3 regions of the Chromobacterium phragmitis genome follow, and region 1 is predicted to be linked to each of the others. Evidence: predicted binding sites of a transcription regulator. Region 1 holds the regulator's gene; each other region holds the start of a gene.

Region 1 (6,511 bases):
TCCCTGCTGCCGGCGCTGAAGCTGAAGGGCGGCAAGCTGATCGCGGTGACCGGCCGGACCGAATCCACGCTGTCCCAGGAAGCGGACATCCTGCTGCACACGCATGTGGACAAGGAAGCCTGCCCGCTGAACCTGGCGCCCACCACCAGCACCACCGCGCAGATCGCGCTCGGCGACGCGCTGGCGGTGACGCTGATGGAAGTGCGCGGCTTCGGCAAGAGCGATTTCGCGCTGTCCCACCCGGGCGGCAGCCTGGGCCGCCGCCTATTGGTGCACGTGAAGGATCTGATGCACGACGGCGATGCCCTGCCCCGCGTCGCGCCAGGCACGTTGTTGAAAGACGCGCTGCTGGAAATGTCGCGAAAACGGCTGGGCATGGTCACCATCAGCGACGCCGACGGCACGCTGCACGGCATCTATACAGACGGCGATCTGCGCCGCACGCTGGAAAAGGGCGCCGACCTCTACAGCCTGAAGATAGACGAGGTGATGGGCCGCCAGCCGCGATCCATCCAGCCGGACAAACTGGCCGCCGAAGCTGGCTTCCTGATGAAACAGCACCAGATCACCAGCCTGGTGGTCGTAGACGCCCAGGGCAAGCTGGCCGGCGTGCTTCACATGCACGACCTGCTGCGCGCCGGCGTGTTTTAAATATCGAACATCGCAGCCGCCAACCGCATGGCTGGCGGCTGCAAGGACAAGCAATGCGTATGATTTCCGAGCAGGCCCGCAAGGTGAAGCTGCTGATCATGGACGTGGACGGCGTCCTCACCGACGGCCGCCTGTACTACAACGCCCAAGGCGAAGAGAGCAAGTCCTTCTACGTGCAGGATGGTCTGGGCCTGCGCCTGCTGCAGGGCACCGGCGTGCAGCTGGCCATCATTTCCGGCCGCGCCGACCGCTGCGTCGAGCACCGGGCCCGGGCGCTGAAGATAGACCACTACTATGGCGGCGTGCACGACAAGAAAGTCGCCCTGGCCGACCTGCTGGACAAAACCGGCTTCGCGCCCGACGAGTGCGCTTTCATCGGCGACGACCTCATCGACCTGCCCATCCTGACCCGAGTAGGCCTGGCGGTGGCGGTCCCCGAAGCCCCGCCGCAGGTTCGCCAGCACTGCCATTACGTGACCGGCAACCCCGGCGGGCACGGCGCGGTGCGCGAGCTGGCCGAGCTGATCATGCAGGCCCAAGGCACGTTCGAAGGCGTGCTCGCGCGGTATCTGGCATGATCAAGCTGTTGCGCTCCCACCGCCTTTTCCCGGTGCTGCTGATCGGCCTCACCGCGATGCTGACGCTGTGGCTGGATCAGATCTCGCGCTGGGATACCCGCCATCGCGAGCTGGACCCGGACAAGCCCGAATACGTGGCGGACAACCTGGTGGCCATCCGCTACGACGCCCAGGGCAGGCTGATGGACAAGCTGGTCGCCAGCCGCATGTGGCAATACCCGGGCAAACCCGACGCCTACTTCGAAAACCCCGACCTGTACCAATACCAGCAGGGCGTGCTGCAATACCATGTGACCGGCGAAACCGGCCGCTACAACAGCAAGAACCAGCAGGCTTACTTCGACAAGAAGGTCGTCCTGATCAAACCCGCAGACAGCAAACAGCCCGAAACCAAGCTGGTGAGCAGCGCGATGTTCGTCGACACCGGCAAGCGCTTCGCCAGCTCGAAGGCGCCGTCGGTGATCTACCACGGCAACTCGGTGGCCAACTCCATAGGCTTCAGCTACCTGGAGTCCCAAGGCGTGCTCAATCTGCACTCAAAGACCAAGATCATCTATGCCAAATAACACCCGACTCCTGCTCGCCGGCCTGCTGCTGTCCGCCGTCTCGTTCGCGCACGCCGAGCAGGCCGACCGCAACAAGCCCATCGAGATCACCAGCGACAACGGCTGCACCATGGAGCAGACCAAGGGGATCTCCACCTGCACCGGCAATGTGGTGGTGATCCAGGGCACGCTGCGCCTGAACGCCGACAAAGTCGTGGCCATGCAGGACCAGCAAGGCAACCAGACGCTGCAAGCCAGCGGCCGCATCGTCACCTTCCGTCAGAAGCTGGACAACAACGGCGGCTGGATCGAAGGCCAGTCCAGCAAGCTCGACTACGACAGCGCCAAACACTTCGCGGTGCTGACCGGCAATGCCCGCGTCAAACGCAACGGCGACCTGGTGATAGGCAACGTGATCACTTACGACACCCAGAGCGAGGTTTACCAGGTGATGGGCGGCGGCGCCAATGCCGGCAAGGGCGGCCGCACCACCGTCATCCTGCAGCCGAAGAACGCCGCGTCGCAGCCGGCCGCCGCCAAGCCCGCCGCTGGAGCCTCCAAGCCATGAAGCGCAGCGTACTCGCCGTATCCCGCCTGAAGAAGCGCTTCAAAAAACGCACCGTGGTCAAGGACGTGTCGCTGAGCATCGAAAGCGGCGAAGTCGTCGGCCTGCTCGGCCCCAACGGCGCCGGCAAGACCACCAGCTTCTACATGATCGTCGGCCTGATCGGCGCCGACGACGGCGACATCCGCCTGGACGACGAAGCCATCACCCGCTATCCGATGCATCAGCGCGCCCAGCTGGGACTCGGCTACCTGCCGCAGGAAGCGTCCATCTTCCGCCGGATGACGGTGGAAGAGAACATCGCCGCCATCCTGGAAATCTCCGGCCTCAAGGGCAAAGAACTGGAAAAAGAGCTGGACCTGCTGCTGGACGACCTCAACATCGGCCATTTGCGAGAAAACAACGCGCTGTCGCTGTCCGGCGGCGAGCGCCGCCGGGTGGAAATCGCCCGCGTGCTGGCCACCCGTCCTCGCTTCATCCTGCTGGACGAGCCGTTCGCCGGCGTGGACCCGATCGCGGTGATCGACATTCAGAAAATCATCTCCTTCCTGAAGGAGCGCGGCATCGGCGTGCTGATCACCGATCACAACGTGCGCGAGACGCTGCGCATCTGCGACCGCGCCTACATCATCAGCGACGGCTCGGTGCTGGCTTCCGGCCAGCCGGAAGAACTGGTCAACAACGAAAGAGTGCGCGAGGTCTACCTCGGCGAACATTTCCACCTGTAAATGATGAAACAGTCACTTCAGCTCAAGGTTTCCCAACAGCTGACGCTGACGCCGCAGTTGCAGCAATCCATTAAGCTGCTGCAGCTGTCCACGCTGGACCTGCAGGCGGAAGTGGAGCGTTTCCTGCTGGATAATCCCTTGCTGGAGCGCGGCGACGATCCGCGCGACGGCGAAGCCGCGACGAATGGAGCGGAGCAGAAAGACGGCGCGGCCGAATCGGCCGAAGGCGACAGCCGCGACGACAGCGCCGGCGAATTGCTGGACTGGGGCGCGGGCGGACGCAAAAGCGACGACGACGATTTCGACCCCATGCTCAACGTGCCCTGCCCGGTCAGCCTGCGAGAGCACCTGCTGACGCAGTTGGGCGAAATCGTCCTCTCCGACCGCGACCGCGCGGTGATGCGCCTCTTGATCGAAGAGCTGGACGAGGACGGCTATCTGCCGCAGGACTTGGACGAACTGGCCGGCAACCTGCCGCTGGAGCTGGAGCTGGACAGCGACGAACTGGCCGTCGGCCTCGCGTTGCTGCAGCAGTTCGATCCCGCCGGCGTCGGCGCCCGCTCGCTGGCTGAATCGCTGGAACTGCAGTTGCGGCGCCTGCCCGGCGGCAAACCCGGCCACCCGCTGGCGCTGGCCATCGTCCGCGAGCATCTGCCGCTGCTGGGCGGCCGCGATTACGCCAAGCTGAAAAAACTGCTGCGCTGCGACGACGCCGCGCTGCGCGAGGCGCAGGCGTTGATCGCCCGCCTCAACCCGCATCCGGCCACCGGCTTCAGCCACGGCGACGTCCATTACGTGATTCCCGACATCAGCGTGCGCAAGCTCCGTGGCCGCTGGGCCGCGGAGCTCAATCGCGCCGCCATGCCTCGCCTTCGCGTCAACCGCCTGTACGAGCGCATGCTGGCAGACAGCCGCGGCCAGGGCGGCGAAATGTCCGGCCGGCTGCAGGAGGCGCGCTGGCTGGTCAAGAACATCCAGCAGCGGTTTGACACCATACTCAAAGTGGCGGAAGCTATTGTCGAGCGTCAACAGTTGTTCTTCGAGCGCGGAGAGGTGGCGATGCGGCCGCTGATCCTGCGCGACATCGCGGAAGAGCTGGGACTGCACGAATCCACCGTTTCCCGCTCCACCAGCCAGAAATACCTGCTCTGTTCACGAGGTTTGTTCGAGCTCAAGTATTTCTTCGGCAGTTCGCTGGAAACTGAAAGCGGCGGAGAGTGCTCCGCCACCGCGATCAAGGCCCACATCCGCGGCATGATAGACGCCGAGGACCGCGCCAAGCCGCTGTCCGACAGCGCCATCGCCGACGCGCTGGCCAAGCAGGGAATACAGGTTGCCAGACGCACCGTAGCCAAGTATCGTGAAGCCATGCAGATTCCGGCGGTGAGTCTGCGCAAGGCGCTATAAAAACCGAGACGCCTCAGGAATACAATGCCGCCCGACAACCCGACCGGGCGGACAAACCAGAAGGAGCTAGGGTATGAACCTCAAAGTAACCGGCCTGCACCTGGAAGTCACTCAGTCGCTGCGCGAATACATTGAAAACAAGCTGGAGCGCGTTACCCGCCACGTCGACCACGTGATCGACATCTCCGTCACCCTGTCCGTGGACAAGCTGATCCAGAAGGCTGAGGTCAACGTCCACCTGTCCGGCAAGGACATCCACGTGGAAGCTTCCGAAGCCGACCTCTACGCCGCCATCGACCTGCTGATGGACAAGCTGGACCGCCAGGTGCTCAAGCACAAGGAAAAACTGACCGAGCACCGCGCGCTGGGTTCGGGCGAAGCCTCCCAGACCCAGGCTTCGCTGTAAGGCCTGATTGAAGACAACGGGAGCCTCGCGGTTCCCGTTTTTCTTTGCGCTTGCCGGTTTTCAGTACTATCAAGGCAACGTAGAATTCGGACTTTCCCCAAGAGCCGCATGCATAAGCCAACATGAATCTCATCGGCAAGATCCTGACTCCGGACCATATCCTGCTGGATCTGGACGTCGCCAGCAAGAAACGGGTGTTCGAACAAGTGGGCCTGCTGGTGGAAAACACCCGCGGCATCGCCCGCAGCGAAATCTTCGACAGCCTGTTCAGCCGTGAAAAACTGGGCTCCACCGGACTCGGCCAAGGCGTGGCCATTCCCCACGGCCGCGCCCGCGGCCTGAAGGAGGCGACCGGCGTATTCATCCGCCTGAAGGCGCCGATTCCCTTCGACGCCCCGGACGGCAAGCCAGTGCAATGCCTGTTCGTGCTGCTGGTGCCCGAACACGCCACCGATCTGCACCTGCAGGTGCTGTCGGAACTGGCGCAGATGTTCTCCAGCCGCCAGATGCGCGAGCAGATGCTGGGCCTGAACGCGCGCGACGACCTCTACAAGCTGCTTAGCGACTGGACGCCCCATGCCTAGCATCACCGTACGCCGGCTGTATCAGGAAAACCAGCAGAAGCTGAACCTGACCTGGGTCGCCGGCACCGGCGGCTCGGACAACGTCATCGGCAACGACGACCAGCGCCCCACGCTGGCGCTGGTCGGCCACTTGAACTTCATCCACCCCAACCGGGTGCAAGTGCTGGGCCTGGCGGAAGTGGACTACCTGAACAAGCTGGAGCAGTCGGCGGCCAAGACCGCGCTGGACCAGCTGTTCCACAAGAGCATGTCGGTGGTGATGGTGGCCAACGGCCAGCCGGTGCCGCGGCTGCTGCGCGACTACTGCCACAGCCACAACGTGCCGCTGATGTGCAGCACGCTGGAAAGCCCGTACCTGATGGACGTGCTGCGGATCTATCTCGCCCGCGCGCTGGCGGTGTCGACCGTGCTCCATGGCGTGTTCCTCGACGTGTTCGAGATCGGCGTGCTGATCATGGGCGACTCGGCGATGGGCAAGAGCGAGCTCGCGCTGGAGCTGATTTCCCGCGGCCACGGCATGGTGGCCGACGACGCGGTGGAGCTGTACCGCATCGGCCCGGATACGCTGGAGGGCCGCTGCCCGCCGCTGCTGCGCGACTTCCTGGAGGTCCGCGGCCTGGGCATCCTCAACATCCGCACCATCTTCGGCGAAACGGCCGTCCGCCCCAAGAAAGTGCTCAAACTGATCATCCACCTGGTCAAGGCCAACGACCAGGCGATGCAGGCGCTGGACCGGCTCAACATCCAGTCCGAAACCCAGGACATCATCGGCGTCACCGTGCGCAAAGTCGTGCTGCCCGTCGCCGCCGGCCGCAACCTGGCGGTGCTGGTGGAAGCCGCGGTGCGCAACTACATCCTGCAGCTCAGGGGCATAGACAGCACCCGCGAGTTCATCGAGCGCCACACCAACTTCTTGAGAGACCAGGAAAATGCGCCTGATATTGATTAGCGGCCTGTCCGGTTCCGGCAAGTCGGTGGCGCTGCGCGCGCTGGAAGACTCCGGATTCTATTGCGTGGACAACCTGCCCGCCACTTTGCTGCCCGAGG
Region 2 (6,511 bases), 300 kb from region 1:
GGCCAGCCCCAGAAAAATGAAAAAACCGCCGGAATCGGTGCAGGCGGTGATCAACACGCTGGAACCCAGCGCTGGGTCCTTGCCCAGCTTCTGCATCAGCGTCGGGATCATCACTCCCATGGTGGCGGCCAGCATCAGGTTCAGCGTCATCGCCGCCAGCATCACCAGGCCCAGCGACATGCTGCCGTACAGCAGCCAGGCGATGGAGCCGATCACCCCGCCCCAGACCATGCCGTTGATGATGCTGACGCCTAGCTCCTTGCGCCACAGCCGGCCGGCCTGGCCAAGCTGCATCTGGCCCATGGCCAGCGCGCGGACAATCATGGTGATGGTCTGATTGCCTGAGTTGCCGCCGATGCCGGCGACGATGGGCATCAGCGTGGCCAGCGCCACCAGTTGGGCGATGGAGTGCTCGAAAGCGCCGATCACGCGGGAGGCGAAAAAAGCGGTGCACAGATTGATGGCCAGCCAGGACCAGCGGTTCTTCACCGAGTCGATCACCGGCGCGAACAGGTCTTCCTCTTCCTTCAGGCCGGCCAGGTTCAGCACCTCGCTGTCCGACTCCTCCCGGATCACGTCCACCATCGCGTCCACCGTCAGCCTGCCCAGCAGCGCGCCGCGCTCGTCCACCACCGGCGCGCTGACCAGGTCATAGCGCTCGAAGGCCTGGGCGGCGTCCAGCGCCGGCTCGTCCGGATGGAAACTGACCACTTCGGTGGCCATCACGTCGACCACCTCCGCCTCCGGATCGGACACCAGCAGCTTGCGCACCGACAGCACGCCCTTGAGCAGGCCGGCTTCGTCGGTGACGAAAATCTTGTCGGTCTGGCTGGGCAGCTCGTCAAAGCGGCGCAAATAGCGCAATACCACCTCGCAGCTGACGTCGGCGCGGATTTTCACCAGTTCGAAATCCATCAGCGCGCCGACGCGGTCGTCGTCGTAAGACAGCACCGACTGCAGTTGGCCGCGCTCTTCCTCGTCCAGCCGGCCCATCGCCTCGTACACCACCTGCCGCGGCAGATCCGGCGCGAGTTCGGCCAGCTCGTCCGCGTCCAGCTCGTCCAGCGACGCCAGCAGCTCGTCGTGGCCCATCACTTCGATCAGCGATTCGCGGACCGCGTCGGACACCTCCAGCAGCACCGCGCCGTCGCGCGTGGGGTCGGTCAGGTCCCAGGCCAGCAGCCGGTCTTCCAGCGGCAGCGCCTCCAGCACATGGGCGATGTCGGCCGGGTGAAGCTGGCCCAATTTCTGGCCCAGCTCCTGCAAATTGTGCTGCGCCGCCAGCGGATCGGCGGCGGCATCGCTCGCCTCCGGGCGGGTAGCAAGATGTTCGAGCTGGCGCTGGCGCTCTATCAGGCGCTGCACCAGGCCCAGGCTTTCCTGCAGACGATCGGCGGATTGTTGCTTGAAGGCAACCGTCATGCACGTCTCCTTCCGCCCACAGGGCGCGCGCGAAGGGCCGACGGTGTGAGGCGGGACTTTATAGAATGATACGGGATTGGATTAAGGGGTAACTGGGTAAGTCCATTGCGTGGGCCGCGGCTTGCCCGCGGCGCGCGAAAAGAAAGTCGCGATTGTAACATACCGTCACAAGCGGCTTCCAGCCGGCGACGCGCATCGCCGCCGGCAAAGGGACGCGCTCAGGGCAACTCGACGTAGCCCATCCGGCGCTGGATGATGCGGGTCTTGCGCGCCAGGCCCGGCGCGTTGCGGTGCTCGTCGTAATAGCGAGGATTGGGCACCATCGCGGCCAGCTTGGCGGCCTGGAACGACGACAGGCGCGCCGCGCCGGTGCGGAAGTAATAACGGGAGGCGGCCTCGGCGCCGAATACGCCGTTGCCCCACTCGATCACGTTGAGATAGATCTCGTAGATGCGGCGCTTGTCCAGCACCGCCTCCAGCATCACCGTGATCAGCGCCTCCTCCAGCTTGCGCCACGGCGTCTTGCCGCTGGACAGGAACAGATTCTTGGCCAATTGCTGGCTGATGGTGGAGCCGCCGGCGACGATCTTGCCCTTCTGCAGGTTTTTTTCGAACGCCGCCTCGATGCCGTCCCAGTCGAAGCCCTCGTGGTCGACGAACTTGGCGTCCTCGGACGCGATCAGCGCCCGCTTCAGATTGGGCGAGATCTTGTCATACGACACCCATTTGTGGCGCAACTCGGCCTCGGGGTCATCCTGCTGCAGCTTGGCCAGTTGTTCGTTCATGAACGAGCTGGCCCCTGGGTCGTGGTCGCGCCAGTAGACGATATGGCCGAGCACCCACAGGTTATACAGCAGAAAGGCGGCCACCAGGGCCGCCAGAATCTTGAAGAGTATGCGAGACATGCTCAGGCCAGCACTTCCCTCAGCATATTGGTCACCTTGCGCGTTTCCGGCTGCACTCCGCGCCAAATGGAGAACGACTCCGCCGCCTGCTCCACCAGCATGCCCAGGCCGTCTGCCAGCATGCCGGCGTTTTCGCCCTGGGCGCGTTGCAGGAACGGCGTCAGGCCGGCGCTGTACACCATGTCGTAGGCCAGCGTGCGCGGCGTGAACACGCCGCGCGGCAGCGGCGGCATCTCGTTGTTCAGGCTGGTGGACGTCGCGTTGATGATGATGTCGAAGCTGCGGCCCTCCAGCGCGTCGTAGCCTACCGCCTCCACCTTGCCGTAAGCCGCGAAATGGTGGGCCAGCGCCTCGGCCTTGATCACGGTGCGATTGACGATGGTCAGGCTGGCCGGCTTTTGCTCCAGAATGGGCTCCAGCACGCCGCGCACCGCGCCGCCGGCGCCCAGAATCAGCACGCGTTGGCCTTGAATCGGATAGTCCAGGTTCTCGACGATGTCGCGCACCAGGCCGACGCCGTCGGTGTTGTCGCCATACACCTTGCCGTCGCGGAAGGTCAGCGTATTGACCGCCTCTGCCGCGCGGGCGCGCTCGGTCAGCTCGGAGGCGTAGCGGAAGGCGTCGCCTTTGAACGGCAGCGTGATGTTCAGGCCCTTGCCGCCGGCGGCGACGAACTCGCCCACCACCTCGTTGAAGCGGCCGATATCGGCGAACAGGCGCTCGTAGCCGATGTCTTGCCCGGTGGCGCGGGCAAATTCCTCGTGGATGAACGGCGACTGGCTGTGGGAGATCGGGTTGCCGATGACGGCGTAACGGTCGGTCATGTCCGGTTTTCCAAAATGCGATATGTTTTCTGCGTTCCTTGGCCGCCGGCGAAGACCATGGCTTTCCGGCGGATTCGGGCAACGGGTTCATCCCCCACTTTGCCGCGTAACGCCGCAAACATCAACCACCGCGGCGATCCGCTAGCCCTGCACCCACGGCAGGCCGCGCCAGCGCCAGCCGCCGACCGAGTTGCGATGGCCGTCGGCGTCGCGGTCGCCCTCGAAGCCTTCCAGCACGTTGTAGACCTCGCTGTAGCCGTGGGCCGCGGCCAGCCGCGCCACCTGGTCGGAGCGGGCGCCGGAGCGGCAGATCACCAGCAGCACGGCCTCCGGGTCCACCTGATGGGTCAGCTGGGCCAGGAAATGGGGATTCGGCTCCATGCCCGGATAGCTGCGCCATTCGATGTTGACCGCCTCCGGCACCGTGCCGACGAACTGCCATTCGGCGTGGCTGCGCACATCCAGCAGCACCGCCTTGGGCAGGCCCTGCATCAGTTCGTAGGCCTCATCGGGCAGCACCGCCCCGCTATAGGGCAGGCTCAATTGCTCGGCGCGCTGGTGCGCGGCCTGCAGAATCTGGCTGACTTTGCTCATGATGTTTTTCTCCTGCAACACGCTTGGCTTATGTTGCCGATTATCGACCCGCCCGGCATGGCTGGCAAATAGCACCATCATGGTGCATGCCATGGATCAAGGCACCAGATTGGTTCAAACCCAATCATTCCAGCCGGCTGGATATGCCAAAGCGCCTATGACACAATGCAGCAGCAGCGATTTTGGAGCTGGCACGCTTCCTGCTTACCGGGGACGTACCAAAATTTTCACGCACTTGCCCTTGGGTGCACGTTGCCTTTCAGGAGATAAAACATGGCAGTAGCCGACGTAGTCAAACTGATCCAAGAAAACGACGTCAAATTTGTCGATCTGCGCTTCACCGACACCCGCGGCAAAGAGCAGCACGTCTCCATCCCGGCCCACGTGCTGCTGGAAGACGCCGACGAATGGTTCGAGCGCGGCCACGCCTTCGACGGCTCCTCCATCGCCGGCTGGAAAGGCATCCAGGCTTCCGACATGCTGCTGATGGCCGACCCGGCCACCGCCCGCATCGACCCGTTCTTCGACGAGCCGACCGTGTTCATGCACTGCGACGTGATCGATCCGGCCGACGGCAAGGGCTACGACCGCGACCCGCGCTCCATCGCCAAGCGCGCCGAAGCCTACCTGAAGGCGTCCGGCCTGGGCGACACCGCCTACTTCGGCCCGGAGCCGGAATTCTTCATCTTCGACGGCGTGACATGGGGCACCGACATGTCCGGCTGCTTCGTCAAGATCAAGGCCGAAGAAGCGGCCTGGGCGTCGGCCGAAGAGTTCGAAGGCGGCAATATGGGCCACCGTCCAGGCATCAAGGGCGGCTATTTCCCGGTGCCGCCGGTAGATTCCTCGCAGGACATCCGCTCCGCGATGGTGCTGCTGCTGGAAGAGCTGGGCGTGCCGGTTGAGGTGCACCACCATGAAGTGGCCACCGCCGGCCAGAACGAGATCGGCACCAAGTTCAGCACGCTGACCCAGCGCGCCGACTGGACCCAGATCCTGAAGTACGTGGTGCACAACGTGGCCCACAGCTACGGCAAGACCGCCACCTTCATGCCTAAGCCCATCGTCGGCGACAACGGCTCCGGCATGCACGTCCACCAGTCCATCTGGAAAGACGGCAAGAACCTGTTCGCGGGCGAAGGCTACGCCGGCCTGTCCGACACCGCGTTGTACTACATCGGCGGCATCATCAAGCACGCCAAGGCGCTGAACGCGATCACCAACCCGGGCACCAACTCCTACAAGCGCCTGGTGCCGCACTACGAAGCGCCGGTGAAGCTGGCCTACTCCGCCAAGAACCGCTCGGCCTCCATCCGCATTCCGCACGTGGCCAGCCAGAAGGGCCGCCGCATCGAAGCCCGCTTCCCGGATCCGCTGGCCAACCCGTACCTGTGCTTCTCCGCGCTGCTGATGGCCGGCCTGGACGGCATCCAGAACAAGATCCACCCGGGCGACGCCGCGGACAAGAACCTGTACGACCTGCCGCCGGAAGAAGACAAGCTGATCCCGACCGTATGCGCCAGCCTGGATGAAGCCCTGGCCGCGCTGGACAAGGACCGCGAGTTCCTGACCCGCGGCGGCGTGTTCTCCAACGAGTGGATCGACGCCTACATCGAGCTGAAGATGCAGGAAGTGAACCTGACCCGCATGACCACCCACCCGGTGGAATTCGCGATGTACTACTCGCTGTGATCGCCGGAAACGGTTGAACAGCGCCGTCCCCGCTCCGGCGGGGATGGTTTTTGCCCGATGAGAAAAGCGGCCCTGCGGCCGCTTTTCTCATGCCTGCGCGCCAGGGCCTCCGAATCAGGCCGCCTCTCGCTTGCGCATCATGATCTGCAGAATCTGGACATCCGTCTGCGCCATGCCCTGGGTGGCCAGCCGGCCCAGGTTGGCGATGGAGGCGTCCACGCCGCGCTCGACGATGCCCTCGTCGCCGCTGACGCAGGCGCCGTCCAGCGCCATCAGCACCGCCTTGTACGCGGCCGCTGCCGAGGTCGACACTTTCATCGCGCAGCTGTTGGAGGCGCCGTCGCAGATCATCCCCGCCACGTCGCCTATCATGCTGGAGATCGCCATGCCGGCGGCCTTGTAGCCGCCGCCCAGCAGCAACGCCATCCCCGCCGCCGCGCCCATCGACGCGGTGGTCACCGCGCACAGCGCGGACAGCTTGGGCAGCCGGGAGTGGATGTACACCGCCATCAGATGCGACAACATCAGCGCCCGCGTCAATTGCTCGCGGCTGGCGTGGACGTGGCCGGCCACCACCACGACCGGCATGGTGGCGGCGATGCCCTGGTTGCCGGAGCCGGAGTTGCTCATCGCCGGCAGCGTCGCGCCGCCCATCCGGGCGTCGGACGCGGCGGCGGTGCGGGTGAGGATGCGGGTGAGCAGACCGTCGGACAATAGCCCGGCGCGCATTTGCCGCTCAAGCGTCGCGCCGATGTGCAAGCCGTACTCGCCGCGCATTCCCTCCCGCGACAGCGCCTCGTTGAGCGTGGCGGCCTCGTGGATGAAGTCCAGCTTCTCCAGCGGCGCCTGGGTGGCGAAGTCGTAGATGTCGCGCGCCGAGGCGTCGGCGAAATCGTAATCGCCGCCCTCCTCGCCCGCCGACGGGCTGCCGGCGTGGAAAACAGTTTCGCCGTTGCGTTCGATCAGGACCACGTTGGCGTGCGCGTCGGCGATGCAGACTCGGGCCTGCTCGCCGCCGGCAAAAACCCGCGCTTCCGAGTACAGGATGTTGGGCACGTCGGCGATGGCCAGCGC
Region 3 (6,511 bases), 2.3 Mb from region 1:
GGACGCCGACGCGCTGCTGGCCGCGATGCGCGCCCACCCGCGAGGACGCGACGCGGCGATCATCGGCGAAGCTGTCGCCGACTCAAACCGGTTCGCGCAGATGGAAACCGCCTTCGGGGGACGACGGATGGTGGACTGGATCAACGGCGAGCAACTGCCGAGGATTTGCTGATCGAGGCGATGCCCGCCGTCCGGGGCGATCGTCCTCTCCTATGCCAGCCGGGCTAAACCTTTCCCCCCGGTCGGCTTGGCCTCACTCCTCATCCAGCGAGGCGAGGACGCAGCCGAACTGCGTCAGCCGCTTGCCCCCGGCGAAGTCCAGCTTCATGTTTTTGACAAAGGTGAAATACCCGGAGCGCGGCTTCTGGTTTTTCATCTTCATCGCCTTCCCGACCGCGGCAACCGAGCGATCCGTCATCGCCACGACCGAACTCCCGGTGCCGGAATTCATGATTCCCCACACCGCGATATAAGAAACCGGCAGCCCATTGATGCTTACGCCCGGGCGCAGAACGTAAATCGACTCCTCATCGCGAGTGACGAAACTCCGGCTCACCGCCGGGCTCCGCTTCAGATTGCGGCGCAAGGCATCCAGATCGTAGCCCTTGGACTGGCAAGTCAATATCGGCCTCAAATCCATGCCCAGGGAAACCGATGCGGCCGGCGTCTCGGCGCGGCCCGAAGACGTGGAGGTTTGAGCGGACGGACTGGACTGCGCGTTCATCGCGCGGAGGGTCTCATCGGCGATCTTGGTGGCGTGCTGCTGCAGATCGGCGCAGCCAGAAACGAGAAAGGAACAGGCGAGGAAAGCGAAAGCGTTTTTCATGTCGGCGATTCGGAAACGGCCGCGGCAGGCGGCGCAACAAGCAAAACGCATAGTTTACGCCTGCCAGCCCTCTCATTCCTTCTATCGCAGCGGTACTATTGCCAATAACCGACTAAGGCAGCTAACAAAACCCTCGCCAAGAACCTGAGCCAAGGCGCGCCGACGCAGGCCGTACAAGGCGTGCGACAAGGAGGCGCAACGCTGGAGCAGGGCGGGCTAGCGGGTCTAAATCGCAGTGCCATGAAGTTTGCCGTATAAGTCTGGCCTACGATCCGACAGCACATGATTATGCCGGCTGATATGTTTGTCGCGACTGGCGCGCAGATCGATCTGAGCGAAAACGATCTCATCAGCCCCGGCCTGTTCTTGGCGGCTCGCCAGCGCCAACTTGCAGCCGTCCGCATCGGTGATCAGCGAGCAGCCCGCCCAGTCTATTCCCCGCTCGTGGCCAGCGCGGTCGCATACCGCCACCGGCAAGCGGTTGAACGCGGCATTGGCTTGCGCCTTGATCACCTCTATTGGAAGCGCTTCGCGATGTTGCGGCAGGACGGGCCAATTGACCGGAACACAGAGCAGATCGGCGCCTTCCAGCGCGGGCAGGCGTACCCACTCGGGGATTTCCAGGTCGTAACAAATCATCACCCCAAGGCGGCCTATTGCCGTTTCCACCACCGGCGGAGGCTGGCAACCTAAATCGAAAATCCTCTTCTCGCCATCCCACAGGTGGGCTTTGCGATAGCGCGCTTGGCGGCCATCTGGCGTCAGCAGCACCGCGCTATTGTACAACCCGTCCCCATCTCCCTCGCAAAAGCCGGCGACCACGATCAAATCCAGTTGCGCGGCCAACTCTCGCCATTCGCTCACGCACTCCCCCGCGTCGGATTGAGCAAGGCCCCTTGCCTCATCTCGATTGGAAAATGCATAGCCGGTATTCGCCAGTTCCGGCAAGACCGCCAATTGAGCGCCCATATCCGCCGCCCGCATCAGAATGTCGCGGCTGCGGCGCATATTGCCTGAGATATCACCGAAAACAGGCGCCAGCTGACAGCAAGCCACGCTGACTGCGCTGGACAAATGGTCTACCGGACAGGACTCTTGTGGCATCGCTCTCTTCCTTTGCAAAGTGGGCCGCATCCTTGGCACATTAAGGGTAGAGATGGGTTCGAAGAACGAGTTCCATCATCGGACAGATGCGCCGCCCGCAAACCGATTCCCGCCAGACGGCAAGCCAGATGGGACCGGAACGTTGCCCGGGCGGCATGCTCCCCTTCGCGTCCCAATCCATAAATCCTCGTCACTTCTGACGACATCCCTTACCCGCCGACACCGCATCGACACGACACATCCGACGCCGGCGCGCGCGCAAGCCGCTGAAAACAAAGAGATCCAATCAAGAATCCAATCTGGCACGCCTCCTGCAAGCCATAAGCCATCCCGGGCCCCGCCTGGCTTTACTTGGGGGAATCATGAACCGCTTCGTCATTGCAGAGCCCGAGCTTTGCAATGGATGCCATACCTGCATGGCCGCCTGTTCCGCGCTGCACCGCGCGGCCGGCCTGCAGGCGCATCCGCGGCTGGCCGTCACCCGCACGGCCGCCGTCACCGCGCCGGTGCTGTGCCGCCATTGCGACGACGCGCCTTGCGCGCGCGTCTGTCCGGTGGCGGCGATCTCGCTGTCCGGCCATTCCGTCGATCTCAATGAAACGCTGTGCATAGGCTGCAAGCTGTGCGCCATCGCCTGCCCTTTCGGCGCCATCCAGCTCTCCGGCACGCCGTGCGGTGGCGTGGCCGCCGTCAGTCCTAGCTGGCAAGCGCCGCCGGCGGAAACCGAGCCGGCCGCCGCCCCGCGCGACAGCAACGCCACGCTGTCGCCGCTCTTGGCCTGGGAGCCTGGCGTGAAGGCCATCGCCATCAAGTGCGACCTGTGCCAGGGCCTGGCCGATGGCCCGGAATGCATGCGGGTGTGCCCGACGCGGGCGCTGCGGCTGGAAGACAACGATGCGCTCGCGCGCGCCGCCGATGTCCGCCGCCAGGCGGCGCTGTTCGCGCTGGGCGCGGAGTGGGACATGCCGGAGGAAAGACCATGAGCCTCGCGCCCCTGCAATGGCTGTTGCTGGCCGTCTGTCTGTACGGCGCGGGCGCGCTGCTCAGCCTGCTGCTGGCCCGCCTGGAAACGCTGGCCATCGCCGCGTCGTCGCTGTTCGGCATCGCCGGCGCGGCCTGCGGACTGGCCGCCTCGCTGCCGGTATTGCAAAGCGGGACGGTAGAACGCTTGGTGATGGACGGACCGTTCGCATTCGCCCATTTCGCCGCGCGGCTGGACCCGCTGGCCGCGCTGCTGCTGCTGGCCATTTCGGCGCTGACGCTGCTCGCCTCGCTGTATGGCTGGTCGTATGTGCGGGAATACCGCGGCCGCGGCGTCGGCGCGATGGGATTCTTCGCCAATGCCTTCATCGCCTCGATGACAGGGCTGGTGGCGATGGACAACGCGTTTTACTTCCTGATCCTATTCGAGGCGATGTCGCTGGCGTCTTACTTCCTGGTGATTTTCGAGCAGGACGAGGAGGCGGTGAACGCGGGCTTCCTGTACTTCCTGATCGCCCACGCCGGCTCGGTGCTGATCCTGACCGCCTTTTTCCTCCTGTACGCGCAAAGCGGCAGCCTGGACTTCGACAGCTTCCGCGCCTTGAAGCTGGACGGCCCGCTCGCCTCCGCGGTGTTCCTGCTGGCCCTGTTCGGCTTCGGCGCCAAGGCAGGCATGGCGCCGCTGCACGGCTGGCTGCCGCGCGCCCACCCGGCCGCGCCCTCGCACGCCTCGGCCCTCATGTCCGGCGTGATGGTGAAGATAGGCGTGTTCGGCATCATCAAGGTGGGCGTCGACATCCTGGGCGCGCGCGCCGCCTGGTGGGGCCTCTTGGTGCTGGCCATAGGCGGCGCCTCCGCGGTGCTGGGCGTGTTGTACGCGCTGGCCGAGCAGGACCTGAAAAGGCTGCTGGCCTACTCCACCGTGGAGAACGTCGGCATCATCCTGTTGGGCGTGGGCGCGGGCATGCTGGGCCTGGCCGAGCATCAGCCGCTGCTGGCGGCCCTGGGCTTTGTCGCCGCCGGCTACCACCTGCTCAACCACGCGCTGTTCAAGGGCCTGCTGTTCATGGGCGCGGGTTCCATCCTTTACCGCGCCCACAGCAAGGACATGGAGCGGCTGGGCGGGCTGGCCTCGCGCATGCCGTGGACGGCGCTGAGCTTCCTGGCCGGCAGCCTGGCCATCTGCGCGCTGCCGCCGTTCAACGGCTTCGTGTCCGAGTGGTTCACCTACCAGACGCTGTTCGCCGTCAGCCAGGACGCCGGCTTCGCGCTGCGGCTGACCGGGCCGCTGGCCATGGTGATGCTGGCCTTGACCGGCGCGCTGGCGGCCATGGCCTTCGTCAAGGCTTACGGCATGTGCTTCTCCGGCGCGCCGCGCAGCCGCCATGCCGCGGAGGCGACCGAGGTGCCGTTGCCCATGCGCGCGGCGATGCTGCTGGCCGCGCTGGCGCTGTTGCTGCTAGGCGTGGGCGCGAGCGCGGTGTCGCCGCTGATGGCCAATGTGGCGGCGTCCTTGACGCATGCCGCGCCGGCCTCCGTGACGGAAGGCCTGGCCATCCATCCCGGCCTGCATGCCCAAACCATGGTGTCCATGCCGCTGTTGGCGGTATTGCTGATCTCGCTGCCCTTGTGCGTGCTGCTGGCCTTGTCCATCCTGCGCGGCGCGCGGCTGGCCCGCCGCCAGCAGGGCGATGCCTGGGCCTGCGGCTATGCGCAGGAAGCGTCGATGTCGGTCGGCCCGCAAGGTCTGACCCAGCCGGTGGCGCATATGTTCGCCCCGCTTTACCGCCTGCGCGGCCAGTTGTCGCCGGCCGCCAGGCTGGACGCCGCGCTGGAGAAGACCATCGCCGGGGCCAGCCGCGCCGAGCCGCTGTGGGACCGGGCGCTGACCCTGCCCATCGCCCGCTGGGCGGACAGGCTGGCGGCCCGCGTCCGCTGGCTGCAGCACGGCGATTTCCGCCTGTACTGCCTGTACGTGGTGATCGCGCTATTGGCGCTGCTCTTGATCGCCGCGCGCTAGGAGAACCACCATGCACCCCTTGCCATCCCTCCCTCTGGCCGTCGCGCAAGCCGCGCTGCTGCTGGCGCTGGCGCCGCTGTTCACCGGCGTGTCGCGGATGATCCGCGCCCGCATGCATTCGCGGCGCGGCCCCGGCGTGCTGCAGGACTACCGCGACATTTTCAAGCTGTTCCGCCGCCAGGATGTGGCGCCGGGCCGGGCCGGCCTCGCCTTCCGCCTGGCGCCGGCGGTGCAGCTGTCCGCCATGCTGATGCTGGCGATGGCGCTGCCGGCGCTCACCCGCCACTCGCCGGCCGGCCCGCTGGCCGACTTGATCACCTTCGTCTACCTGTTCGGCTTGGCGCGCTTTTTCTTCGCCCTGTCCGGCGTGGATTCCGGCAGTTCATTCGCCGGCATCGGCGCGGGCCGCGAGCTGACGCTGGGCATTCTGGTGGAGCCGACGATGATGCTCTCGCTGCTGGTGGTGGCCTTGATCGAGGGCAGCACCAATCTGGGCGCCATCGCCACCGGCATGTCCGGCAGCTATCTGCAGTCGCCGGCCGCCATCGGCCTGGCGCTGGCCGCTTTCGCCTTCGCCGTGTTCATCGAGATGGGCAAGCTGCCCTTCGACTTGGCCGAAGCCGAGCAGGAGTTGCAGGAAGGCCCGCTGACCGAATACTCCGGCCCCTCGCTGGCGCTGTTGAAACTCGGCCTGGCGCTGAAGAAAGTGGTGCTGGCGCAGTTCATGCTGGGCGTGTTCCTGCCGCTGGGCGCGGCCGACAGCCTGGCGCCGGCCGCGCTGCTGGCCGCAGCGGCCTGGCTGCCGCTCAAGCTGCTGGCGGTGTTCCTCATCGCCTCCGTCATCGAGAACAGCATGGCGCGCGGCCGCTTCCTGCTCACCGCGCGCGTCACCTGGGTGGGCTTCGGCCTGGCCGCGCTGTCCTTTGCTTTCTATCTCACCGGTCTTTAAGGAGCATTCATGGAACCACTCGCTCTGGCGACCATCCTGCTGCCCTTCCTAGGCGCGGCCCTGGTATTGGCCAGCCCGCGCCCAGCCGGCCGCTTCCTGGCGCCGCTGTTCGCGCTGCTGGCGACCATAGGCGCCATCTGGCTGGCCGCGGCCTTCAAAACGGCCGGCGGCATGGCCGCGCACTACCCCTTGCTCAGCTTCAACGGCATCGAGCTGTTGGGCCTGGCCGTAGACCGGCTCAGCACGCTGATAGGCATGGCCGTGGTGGGGCTGGGCTTTCTGGTGGCGCTTTACTCCACCGCCTACATGACGCCGGCCAACCGCGAGCATCCGCACGCCGCCGCGCCGCGCTACTACGCCTACCTGCTGGTGTTCATCGGCGCGATGGCCGGCCTGGTGCTGTCGTCCACCCTCTTGGGCCAGTTGGTGTGCTTCGAGATTACCGGCGCCTGTTCCTGGGGGCTGATCGGCTATTACCAGAAGCCCAAGGCGCTGCAGTCTGCCTTGAAAGCCTTGCTGATCACCCATGCCGGCTCGCTGGGCCTGTACCTGGCCGCCGGCTGGCTGTTCGCGCATAGCGGCAGCTTCAGCCTCTCCGCGATCTCGGCGCTGCCGGATGCCGCCAAGGTCG

Evidence for each region. The regulator sigma-54, encoded in region 1, starts transcription at its own class of promoters, with help from an activator protein. The targets are predictions, from matches to a motif close to CTGGCACGCTTCATGCTT.
Region 2: glnA (type I glutamate--ammonia ligase) is a predicted target of sigma-54. The motif match lies at 3,934-3,951, and genes of this name have one in related genera.
Region 3: DK842_RS13605 (4Fe-4S dicluster domain-containing protein) is a predicted target of sigma-54. The motif match lies at 2,230-2,247, and genes of this name have one in related genera.

The regions. Positions count from the first base shown of each region.
Region 1 covers NZ_CP029495.1:304,274-310,784, forward strand. The annotation lists gene DK842_RS01505 (KpsF/GutQ family sugar-phosphate isomerase) at 1-651, shown strand, start outside; gene DK842_RS01510 (KdsC family phosphatase) at 705-1,229, shown strand; gene lptC (LPS export ABC transporter periplasmic protein LptC) at 1,226-1,795, shown strand; gene lptA (lipopolysaccharide transport periplasmic protein LptA) at 1,785-2,342, shown strand; gene lptB (LPS export ABC transporter ATP-binding protein) at 2,339-3,067, shown strand; gene DK842_RS01530 (RNA polymerase factor sigma-54) at 3,071-4,474, shown strand; gene hpf (ribosome hibernation-promoting factor, HPF/YfiA family) at 4,548-4,880, shown strand; gene ptsN (PTS IIA-like nitrogen regulatory protein PtsN) at 5,003-5,464, shown strand; gene hprK (HPr(Ser) kinase/phosphatase) at 5,457-6,413, shown strand; gene rapZ (RNase adapter RapZ) at 6,394-6,511, shown strand, end outside.
Region 2 covers NZ_CP029495.1:605,640-612,150, forward strand. The annotation lists gene mgtE (magnesium transporter) at 1-1,422, opposite strand, end outside; gene mtgA (monofunctional biosynthetic peptidoglycan transglycosylase) at 1,641-2,327, opposite strand; gene aroE (shikimate dehydrogenase) at 2,330-3,151, opposite strand; gene DK842_RS03020 (rhodanese-like domain-containing protein) at 3,293-3,745, opposite strand; gene glnA (type I glutamate--ammonia ligase) at 4,019-5,437, shown strand; gene DK842_RS03030 (L-cysteine desulfidase family protein) at 5,552-6,511, opposite strand, start outside.
Region 3 covers NZ_CP029495.1:2,841,971-2,848,481, reverse strand. The annotation lists gene hypE (hydrogenase expression/formation protein HypE) at 1-172, shown strand, start outside; gene DK842_RS13615 (hypothetical protein) at 254-826, opposite strand; gene DK842_RS13610 (nitrilase-related carbon-nitrogen hydrolase) at 1,052-1,930, opposite strand; gene DK842_RS13605 (4Fe-4S dicluster domain-containing protein) at 2,347-2,913, shown strand; gene hyfB (hydrogenase 4 subunit B) at 2,910-4,931, shown strand; gene DK842_RS13595 (respiratory chain complex I subunit 1 family protein) at 4,942-5,880, shown strand; gene DK842_RS13590 (hydrogenase 4 subunit D) at 5,890-6,511, shown strand, end outside.